Regions from separate parts of the Brevibacillus sp. M2.1A genome, predicted to be linked through region 2. Evidence: riboswitches for the same ligand, from Rfam matches in the RefSeq annotation. Region 2 holds a riboswitch; the other holds the start of a gene.
The links. Region 2 has a riboswitch for thiamine pyrophosphate ahead of thiC (phosphomethylpyrimidine synthase ThiC). Riboswitches for the same ligand answer to the same signal wherever they lie in the genome.
Positions count from the first base shown of each region.

Region 1 (4,245 bases), 460 kb from region 2:
CTTCAGCCACATCGATATGCCCGTTGATAATCAAGCTGTTTGCGTGAGTTGAGGCACTCCCTGATAACCGCCCGACGATATTGTCGTCTCCCGGATATACCGTCCAGCGATCCACTTCGAATCCCATCGCTTGCAGTCTGTTGGCGATTACTCCTTGTGCCACATCGCTGTTTCGTGCGGGAGGACTCACAGTCGGATGAGAAACGAGCTCTGCCAATAAGGCGAACAGCTCTTCTTTGCGGCTGGCAATCGATTCTACCGCTTCTGTCAGTCGATGCACGTTACTCAATCATCCCTTCGGTCGGGCTGCTCGCGGATGCGTAACGCTTTTTCGCGATACGGCCTGCCAGGAAGCCTTTGCGACCTGCTTCGACCCCTAGCTTCATCGCTTCTGCCATCAGGACAGGATTGTCAGCGAGAGCGACTGCTGTATTCAACAAGACACCGTCAGCCCCTAGCTCCATCGCTTTTGCGCAGTCTGCTGGCGAGCCAATCCCTGCATCTACGATAATCGGTACTTTCGCATCTTCGATGATAAAGCGGATATTGTTTTCGTTGACAATCCCTTGCCCGGAACCAATTGGAGACGCACCTGGCATAACCGCATGTACGCCAACCTCTTGCAGACGTCTGGCCAGAATCGGGTCATCATTGGTGTAGGTCAGCACGATAAAGCCTTCTTCCACCAAGATTTTCGAAGCCTCGAGCGTGCCAATTGGGTCAGGGAGAAGTGTTTTCGGGTCTCCAATGACTTCGACCTTGATCATGTCACACAGTCCAGATGCTTTAGCCAAACGGGCAATGCGCACTGCTTCTTCTGCTGTATAGGCACCTGCTGTATTTGGTAGCAGTGTGAATTTTTTCAAATCGAGTTGTTCCAAAAAGTTCGGTTCTTGCGGATTTTCCAAATTCAAGCGGCGAATCGCAAAGGTCAAAATTTCTGCTTCCGACACCTCTACTGCTTTCCCTTGTGTATCCAAATCAGCGAATTTACCTGTCCCTAGAAGTAAACGGGAGCGAAACTCGTAAGGTCCAATTTTCAATGTATCCATCATGCTGATCATCCTCCTCCGACAAAATGAACGATTTCTATGCGATCTCCGTCTGCAATCGGTGTTTGTTCGTACGCAGAGCGATTAATAATGTCACCATTTCGCTCAACGACGACAATTTTCTCTTGCAGGGAATAAGAAGCGAGCAAGGCCCGCACTGTCGTGATTTCTTCCGCCAACTCTACTTTTTTCCCATTCAGTTGAACAATCATTGATTACCTCCTTCTACTGGAAAAAAACGGCTTCTCCCACCTGCCTGAGTCGATTCAGACAAACAGAAGAAGCCGTATACCCATCCCATCTCCCCGGACGAATGGCATAAAAAAACCATCCGCCTCGGATGGTTGAGTGTCATCTTATCATCCATGCTCGCAAACAAGCATAGTTCCGCTCGGATGCGACATGTGATCCTGATTCCAAATACCTCTTCCTCCGCTGGCATGACCCAGGTCAGGTTCAACGGTCAGTAACACACTCGTTACAATCTCAGCCAACGTTGCTTGGCCCCCGTTTGGTAGTAAAGCTATGCAATTATCGTACATTCGAGTTTTACAGTACCACTCTATTTCGTGTTTGTAAAGGCTTCCTTGTGCATCTTTTCGAGCTCAGCGAGACAGCGCTCTGCCCAAGCTGCCATTTTTGCAAGCTTTTCCATTTCTCTCTCCATCGCCTGACGCACAGATTCCTTGTAATCTGGAATCGCTCCATTGTAGCGAATGACCCCTTGGACAGGCGTCATGAATTTTTCCATGTAAGAGAGTGCTGGACGCTGGTGAAACAGCGGCACATCTACTTCGTAGGAAGAATGCAAATCGCCTTGGGTTGGGTATTTGGTTACTGCCAACACTTTTACCAGCAGCTTCGAGTCGTGGATTTCCAATACTTCTGCAATATATTCACCAGTCCGCTGCGAAACACGAACAATATCTCCCGGATTCCAGTTCATCGCGGTTTCCTCCTTTTCTTGAATCGAATGCATTTACATCAGCGAGGCTTCCAGCAGATTGCGTGCATGCAGCAATACTTCTTCCGCATCCACTACTGACTGCCCGCCACCCTGTGCCATGGCAGGATTTCCCCCGCCTTTTCCGTTAATGATCGGCAAGGTTTCTTTCAACACTTGATTGATGGCTATGTTGACTTCTTGTCCACGAGCAAACACGACTTGCATTTTGTCTTCGGCAGTAGCAGCCAAGAGGCAAATCGCATCTGGCGCCAGAGCAGTAGCCAGCTGTGCGAACTGCTGAAGCTGTTGAATGGTTTTGTCTGTGAAGGTGCTCATTATGAGGCGAGAATGACCGAGTTTGGTGGCAGCAGTCAATTGTTGATTGACTTCCACTTCCAAGAACTGCTTATCCACTTCTGCCACTTTTGCCTTCAAGGTGTCGCGTTCTGCAAGGAGACGTTCCGTCTGTGCGATCAGTTCTCCTTCATTGGTAGCGAGCAACTTCGCCGTATCACGAACGACAGCTTGCTTTTGGTTATAGTCCCGCAAAGCTCGCCAGCCACAGATAAATTCCAAACGAATGTTTCCGCGATGCCGCTCCCAGCCCAAGATCTTGATCATCCCGACTTCGCCCGTCCGCGCTGGATGTGTTCCTCCACATGGATTGTAATCAAAATCAGGTATCATCACGACGCGAATATTTTCCGTAACAGTCGGTTGTTTTTTCAAGGGCAGCGTTGCCAATTCCTCGTCATCAACAAACCGTGCAATGATGGGGTGGTTTTCCAAAACAATCTGATTCGCTCGCTTTTCTACCTTCTCCCATACATCTGCAGTCAACTCATCCAGTCGTACATCAATGGTGACACGCTCTTTGCCCAGGTGAAAGGCGACGGTCTCCGCCTGCAAGATTTCCAGGAAAGACGCCGATAAAATGTGTTGACCAGCATGCTGCTGCATGTGATCGAAGCGGCGGTCCCAATCGATGTGCCCCGTTACTTCCGCTGTGCTTTCGGACAAAGGAGCCTCCAGTCGGTGACGAATTTCGCCATCTACCTCTTCCACATCTACCACACGAATCTCTTCCAATACGCCCAGGTCGGAAGGCTGTCCGCCTCCAGTAGGGTAAAAAGCCGTTTGATTCAGTACCACGTAAGGTGTCCCATCTTGCTCGACACCAGTCCTCGTCACCTGGGCCGAGAAGGTTCTTGTATAGGCATCCTGATAATAGAGTCTGTCGTCCATCGTTACTCCTCGCTGCATGGAACCATGGTTCCAGCCTGATTCTCCCACTTGGGGGCAAAACGAAAAAACGTATGTATAAAGCTTAGCCAAACAACTGATCCATTTGTTTTTCGCGCTCTTGACGCTCCTCTGGGCTTGCCAGGTCATACTTTTTCAATAAATGAAACAGCTCGTTTAGACGCTCTTGGCTGAGTTCGCTATTCAACTTATTTTTGAATTGACTCACACGCAATTCCGACAGATGAGGCGCTTGTTCTGCCAGTTTCTTGAGTACGTCCTCATGGCTGTGATCCAATTTGCATTCTCCCATGATTTCTCCCCTTTTCCTTCCTGTCATCTTCATCATACCATGATTGTTCATTCGAAAAAAAGGCGTACAACCCGTGATGGAATGTACGCCAGATGACTATGCACGCTTGCGGACGCGAAAGTTCTCCTCGATCAACAGCCAATTTTGCGGAAATGGCAAACCGAGTTTCCAGTAGCTGACGCCTCGCAAACCAAGCTGTTTAACCAGATTGAACTTGGCTTGGATCGACCGTGCATCCTCAAACCACACCTGATGTTGCTTGCCTTGATTATCGGTGTACGTAAAAAACGGAGCCTGCGCCCGATAGTCATACCGGATGACGGCATTATGCTGGGAAGCCAGTGCAATCGCTGCCTGTGGACTCAATGCTCGCGCTGTCGTCCCTCGCTCGTACGGTAAGGTCCAGTCGTATCCGTACAGATTTTGGCCCATCAAAATTTTCTCGGCTGGTATTTCGGTAATGGCGTACTGTAAGACACGCCGCACCGGTCCGATCGGAGAAACCGCCATGGGAGGACCACCACTATAGCCCCATTCATACGTCATGATCACGACAAAATCGGCAAGCGCTCCTATCGCCTTGTAATCATGGGCGGAATACCATTTGCCTGCTTGCACAGCACTCGTCTTCGGCGCGAGCGCAACAGACATCATCAACCCCGCTGCATGTATACGATCCCTTGCTTTTCGCA
Region 1 covers NZ_JABSUY020000001.1:3,874,886-3,879,130, forward strand. Annotated here, with positions in the region: gene HP567_RS18595 (acetylornithine deacetylase) at 1-289, opposite strand, end outside; gene HP567_RS18600 (thiazole synthase) at 282-1,055, opposite strand; gene thiS (sulfur carrier protein ThiS) at 1,061-1,264, opposite strand; TPP riboswitch at 1,463-1,573, opposite strand; gene HP567_RS18610 (kinase-associated lipoprotein B) at 1,615-1,998, opposite strand; gene HP567_RS18615 (alanyl-tRNA editing protein) at 2,032-3,243, opposite strand; gene HP567_RS18620 (hypothetical protein) at 3,326-3,553, opposite strand; gene HP567_RS18625 (LysM peptidoglycan-binding domain-containing protein) at 3,650-4,245, opposite strand, start outside.
Region 1: it holds a riboswitch for thiamine pyrophosphate, as region 2 does, so the genes downstream of both, thiS (sulfur carrier protein ThiS) here and thiC (phosphomethylpyrimidine synthase ThiC) in region 2, are expected to answer to the same signal.

Region 2 (4,245 bases):
AAAGAAGGACTTCCGTTGCAAGTCGGAATGGCGAAATAAGCAAGAAAAAAAGGTCGAGATCCTCCAAAAGGATTTCGACCTTTTTCTATTTAATAATAGAGGCTTTCGGATTGCAGGCACTTGGAGCATGTACGCGTAAGTGGCGTTTCGATATAGACGTGACTGCAATCCTGTTGAATGAGTCGCAATTGTTGTTTAGAGTGCTCTAGCTCAGCCTCTAGTCGAAGGATTTTTTCGCGTAAACGACTGGCTTCCTCCATATGAATCCCCCTTCATTACGACTGATACAAACGGCTTCCCTGTTCGCGGAACTCACGCGATTTTTCCTGCATCCCTGCAAGAATGGCGGGATCTTGCGCACCCCCTTGTTCATTGGCGATGTGACGAATGTCGTGCGATATTTTCATGCTGCAAAATTTAGGACCGCACATGGAACAAAAATGGGCAGATTTGGCGGCTTCTGCTGGCAACGTTTCATCGTGATATTCGCGGGCGCGCTCCGGGTCCAGCGACAAATTGAATTGATCGTTCCAGCGAAAATCAAAACGAGCTTTGGATAAGGCATCGTCTCGCTGTTTTGCCCGCGGATGTCCTTTTGCGAGATCAGCGGCATGCGCAGCGATTTTGTATGCGATTAAACCGTTGCGGACATCCTCTTTATTCGGAAGGCCGAGATGTTCCTTGGGCGTTACGTAGCAGAGCATCGCTGTTCCGAACCATCCAATCATGGCAGCGCCAATCGCTGAAGTAATGTGATCATAGCCGGGGGCAATGTCTGTCGTGAGCGGCCCGAGTGTGTAAAAAGGGGCCTCATGGCAAATGGATAGCTGTTTATCCATATTTTCGCGAATGAGATGCATGGGGACGTGACCGGGGCCTTCTATCATGACTTGTACGTCGTGTTCCCACGCAATTTTTGTGAGTTCCCCCAATGTTTCAAGCTCCGCGAACTGTGCCTCGTCATTCGCATCCGCGATAGAGCCAGGACGTAGTCCATCTCCAAGGGATACACAAATGTCATAGGCCTTCAGAATTTCGCAAATTTCAGCGAAATGCGTATACAGAAAGTTTTCCTCGTGATGGGCCAGGCACCATGCCGCCAAAATCGATCCGCCGCGAGAGACGATACCGGTAACGCGGTTAGCTGTCATGGGGATGTAGCGCAAAAGAACACCAGCATGAATCGTGAAGTAATCGACGCCTTGCTCCGCTTGCTCAATCAAGGTGTCTCGGTAAACCTCCCATGTCAAATCCTCGGCTTTCCCATTTACTTTTTCAAGTGCTTGATAAATCGGGACAGTACCTACTGGAACGGGACTGTTGCGGATAATCCACTCCCGCGTGGTGTGTATATGTTTTCCCGTCGAGAGGTCCATAATGGTGTCGGCACCCCAACGGACAGACCAAATCATTTTTTCGACCTCTTCTTCCATGGAAGAGCTGACGGCTGACGTTCCGATGTTGGCATTGATTTTGACATGAAAGTTGCGGCCAATGATCATCGGCTCGCTCTCAGGATGATTGATGTTAGAAGGGAGGATCGCACGTCCAGCGGCGATTTCTGCCCGTACAAATTCAGGAGAGACCCCCTCGCGAATGGCAACGTATTCCATTTCCGGTGTGATGATATTTTTTCGGGCATAATGAAGCTGGGTAACATTTTTGCCTGGCTTTGCCCGTTTTGGTTTGTAGCCCTCTCGAGGGAAAGTGGGGAGGGTGACAGCCTTCTCTTCGTTTCGGATGCCGTCGTCGACTAGTTGTGGTTCGCGACCGACATACGTTTCCACATCATTTCGCTCATCAATCCATTGGTGGCGAATGGAGGGGAGTCCTGCTTGAATGTCAGGGACATAACCGGATGCAGTATACTCGCCACTCGTATCATACACGCGAATGGGAGGATTGGGTGTGGAGCCGGACAATCCTTCGGTAGGATGAAGAGAAATCTCGCGCATCGGGACACGGATGTCCGCACGACTACCTGTCTCGTATACTTTGCGACTACCTGGAAAAGATGACACCAATGACATAAGAAAAACCTCCTTGTTTTGGTTGCACGAAAGCGAGAACCGTTTAGGGAGGCGAAAGAAACATCCCGCGAAAAAGCGCCGCATAAACAACATGCGACGCCAACGCGAGAGTAGAGAAGAAACGGGTATCCTAAAAATACACGTATCTTTTCGTGTCGTATATGACATTCCTCCGCTGGCATTACCCAGTTCAGGTTCAACGGTCGATGGCACAGTACCATCCTCTCAGCCTGGTGAATTCCAAGCTCCCGTGCTTTTTTATTTTTGGATTGCAACAATAGGATAACGGGAAGTCAAGTTAATTTCAAGGATAATTTTCTAGTGAAAAATTGCAGGTGTGCAACACATTTTCCTCCCCCCTATTCTCATGAATCGGACTAAAACTGTTTCTGTAGACCCACATGATTCCTATCTGTTACGATGAAGTTCGAAAAAAAGCAACTGCTTCCAGCGCTTTGATTTTCCGCGTTGTCGAAGCAGGATGGAGAAGTATTTTGAGGTGATGAGGTATGGATGTTTATTCGGATCTAAAACAAGGAGAACGTGGAGCGTGGGTGAGTATTTTTGCCTACATTTTCTGCTCTGTATTAAAAATAGGAGTTGCGTATGTCACAGCGTCGGAAGCTTTAATGGCCGACGGTCTTAACAACTCAACAGATGTGGTCGCATCAATTGCTGTTTTGATCGGGCTGCGTATTGCAAGGAAACCACCTGACAAAGATCACCCGTATGGCCATTTCCGGGCAGAGACTATTTCAGCACTTGTCGCATCATTTATCATGCTATTTGTCGGAGTTCAGGTCATTACGAATGCCGTACCATCCTTGTTTGATCCACAACATTCGGCTCCTAACCTGTTAGCAGGATGGACAGCACTTGCAACTGCCGTTATTATGCTTTTTGTCTATCGCTACAATAAAAAGCTCGCCATCAAAACAAACAGCCAAGCACTGGATGCAGCGGCCGCTGACAACCGTTCAGATGCATTCGTCAGTATCGGGACGTTTATCGGGGTAGCTGGCGCACAGTTTCAATTGCATTGGCTCGATCCATTAGCTGCTTTTGTTGTTGGTCTCATTATCTTGAAGACTGCGTGGGACATTTTCAGAGAAGCAACCCACCGTTTAACAGATGGCTTCGACGAAAGTGAGCTTGCGGACCTGCGGGCAACGATTTCCTCGATTTCAGGAGTAAAGGATATCAGTGACATCAAAGCCCGCTACCATGGAAGCAGCGTGCTGGTTGATGTTGTGATCCATGTAGATCCAGGGCTGAATGTGGTAGAGAGCCACACCATCACCGAAAAAATTGAAGAACAGATGCGCAAGATTCACCGCATTAACGCCGTTCATATCCATATTGAACCGTGCAGGAAAATGGCGCCTAGTTAGATTCCATCATGGGAATACAAAAAACCTGTCCAGTGTGGGCAGGTTTTTTTGTTATGTGCTGCTAACCAGAGGTAGCCTTCTTTTTGCGCAGTGTTTTGGTTGTAGAAGTAGTCGTAGTTTTTTTGGGATCGGCTGCGGTCGGCTTTTTCGATGCTTGCTCTTTTTCGGAAGAGGAGGCAGCAGTGGTGCGTTTTCGCGCAGGCTTTGAAGGAGTCGGTTCCGGTTCGATTTTGATGGGTACGGCGGCTTGACCGGCTGTAGACTCCAAGCTTTCTTTTAGGGCTTGCATGAGATCAATAACATTGGTTCTTGCCACAGTAGGTGCAGTGGCGATTTCCTGACCCTCCAATTTTTTCTCAATCAGTTTTTGCAGGTCGGATCGATATTCATCCGTATATTTTGCCGGATCAAAAGGGAGCGTCATATTGCTAATGAGCTCAGTTGCCATTTTCAGTTCGTTTTCGGCCAACGTTACATTGGCCTCAGGCAAGGCGGGCACTTGATTGACGGGGCGTACCTCATCCGGATAGAAGATCGTCTCCAGCATGATGCAATGTTCATACAGTCGGATAACGGCCAGGCTTTGCCGATTGCGCATCGTTACCTGTGCAACGCCGATCTTTCCTGTTTGTTCCATAGCCGATCGCAGCAAGGCGTATGCTTTTTCGCCGGTGTCTTGTGGAGATAGGAAATAGCTCTTGTGAAAATAAACAGGATCAATCTCCGACAAGTCTACGAAGTCGATAATTTCAATGGCTCTGCGTGTTTCTGGCGTAATGGCTTCCAGATCATCATCGTCGATCATGACAAAATGTCCTTTTTCG
Region 2 covers NZ_JABSUY020000001.1:4,338,569-4,342,813, reverse strand. Annotated here, with positions in the region: gene HP567_RS20815 (DUF1904 family protein) at 1-39, shown strand, start outside; gene HP567_RS20810 (hypothetical protein) at 90-260, opposite strand; gene thiC (phosphomethylpyrimidine synthase ThiC) at 276-2,030, opposite strand; TPP riboswitch at 2,180-2,292, opposite strand; gene HP567_RS20800 (cation diffusion facilitator family transporter) at 2,540-3,421, shown strand; gene ku (non-homologous end joining protein Ku) at 3,483-4,245, opposite strand, start outside.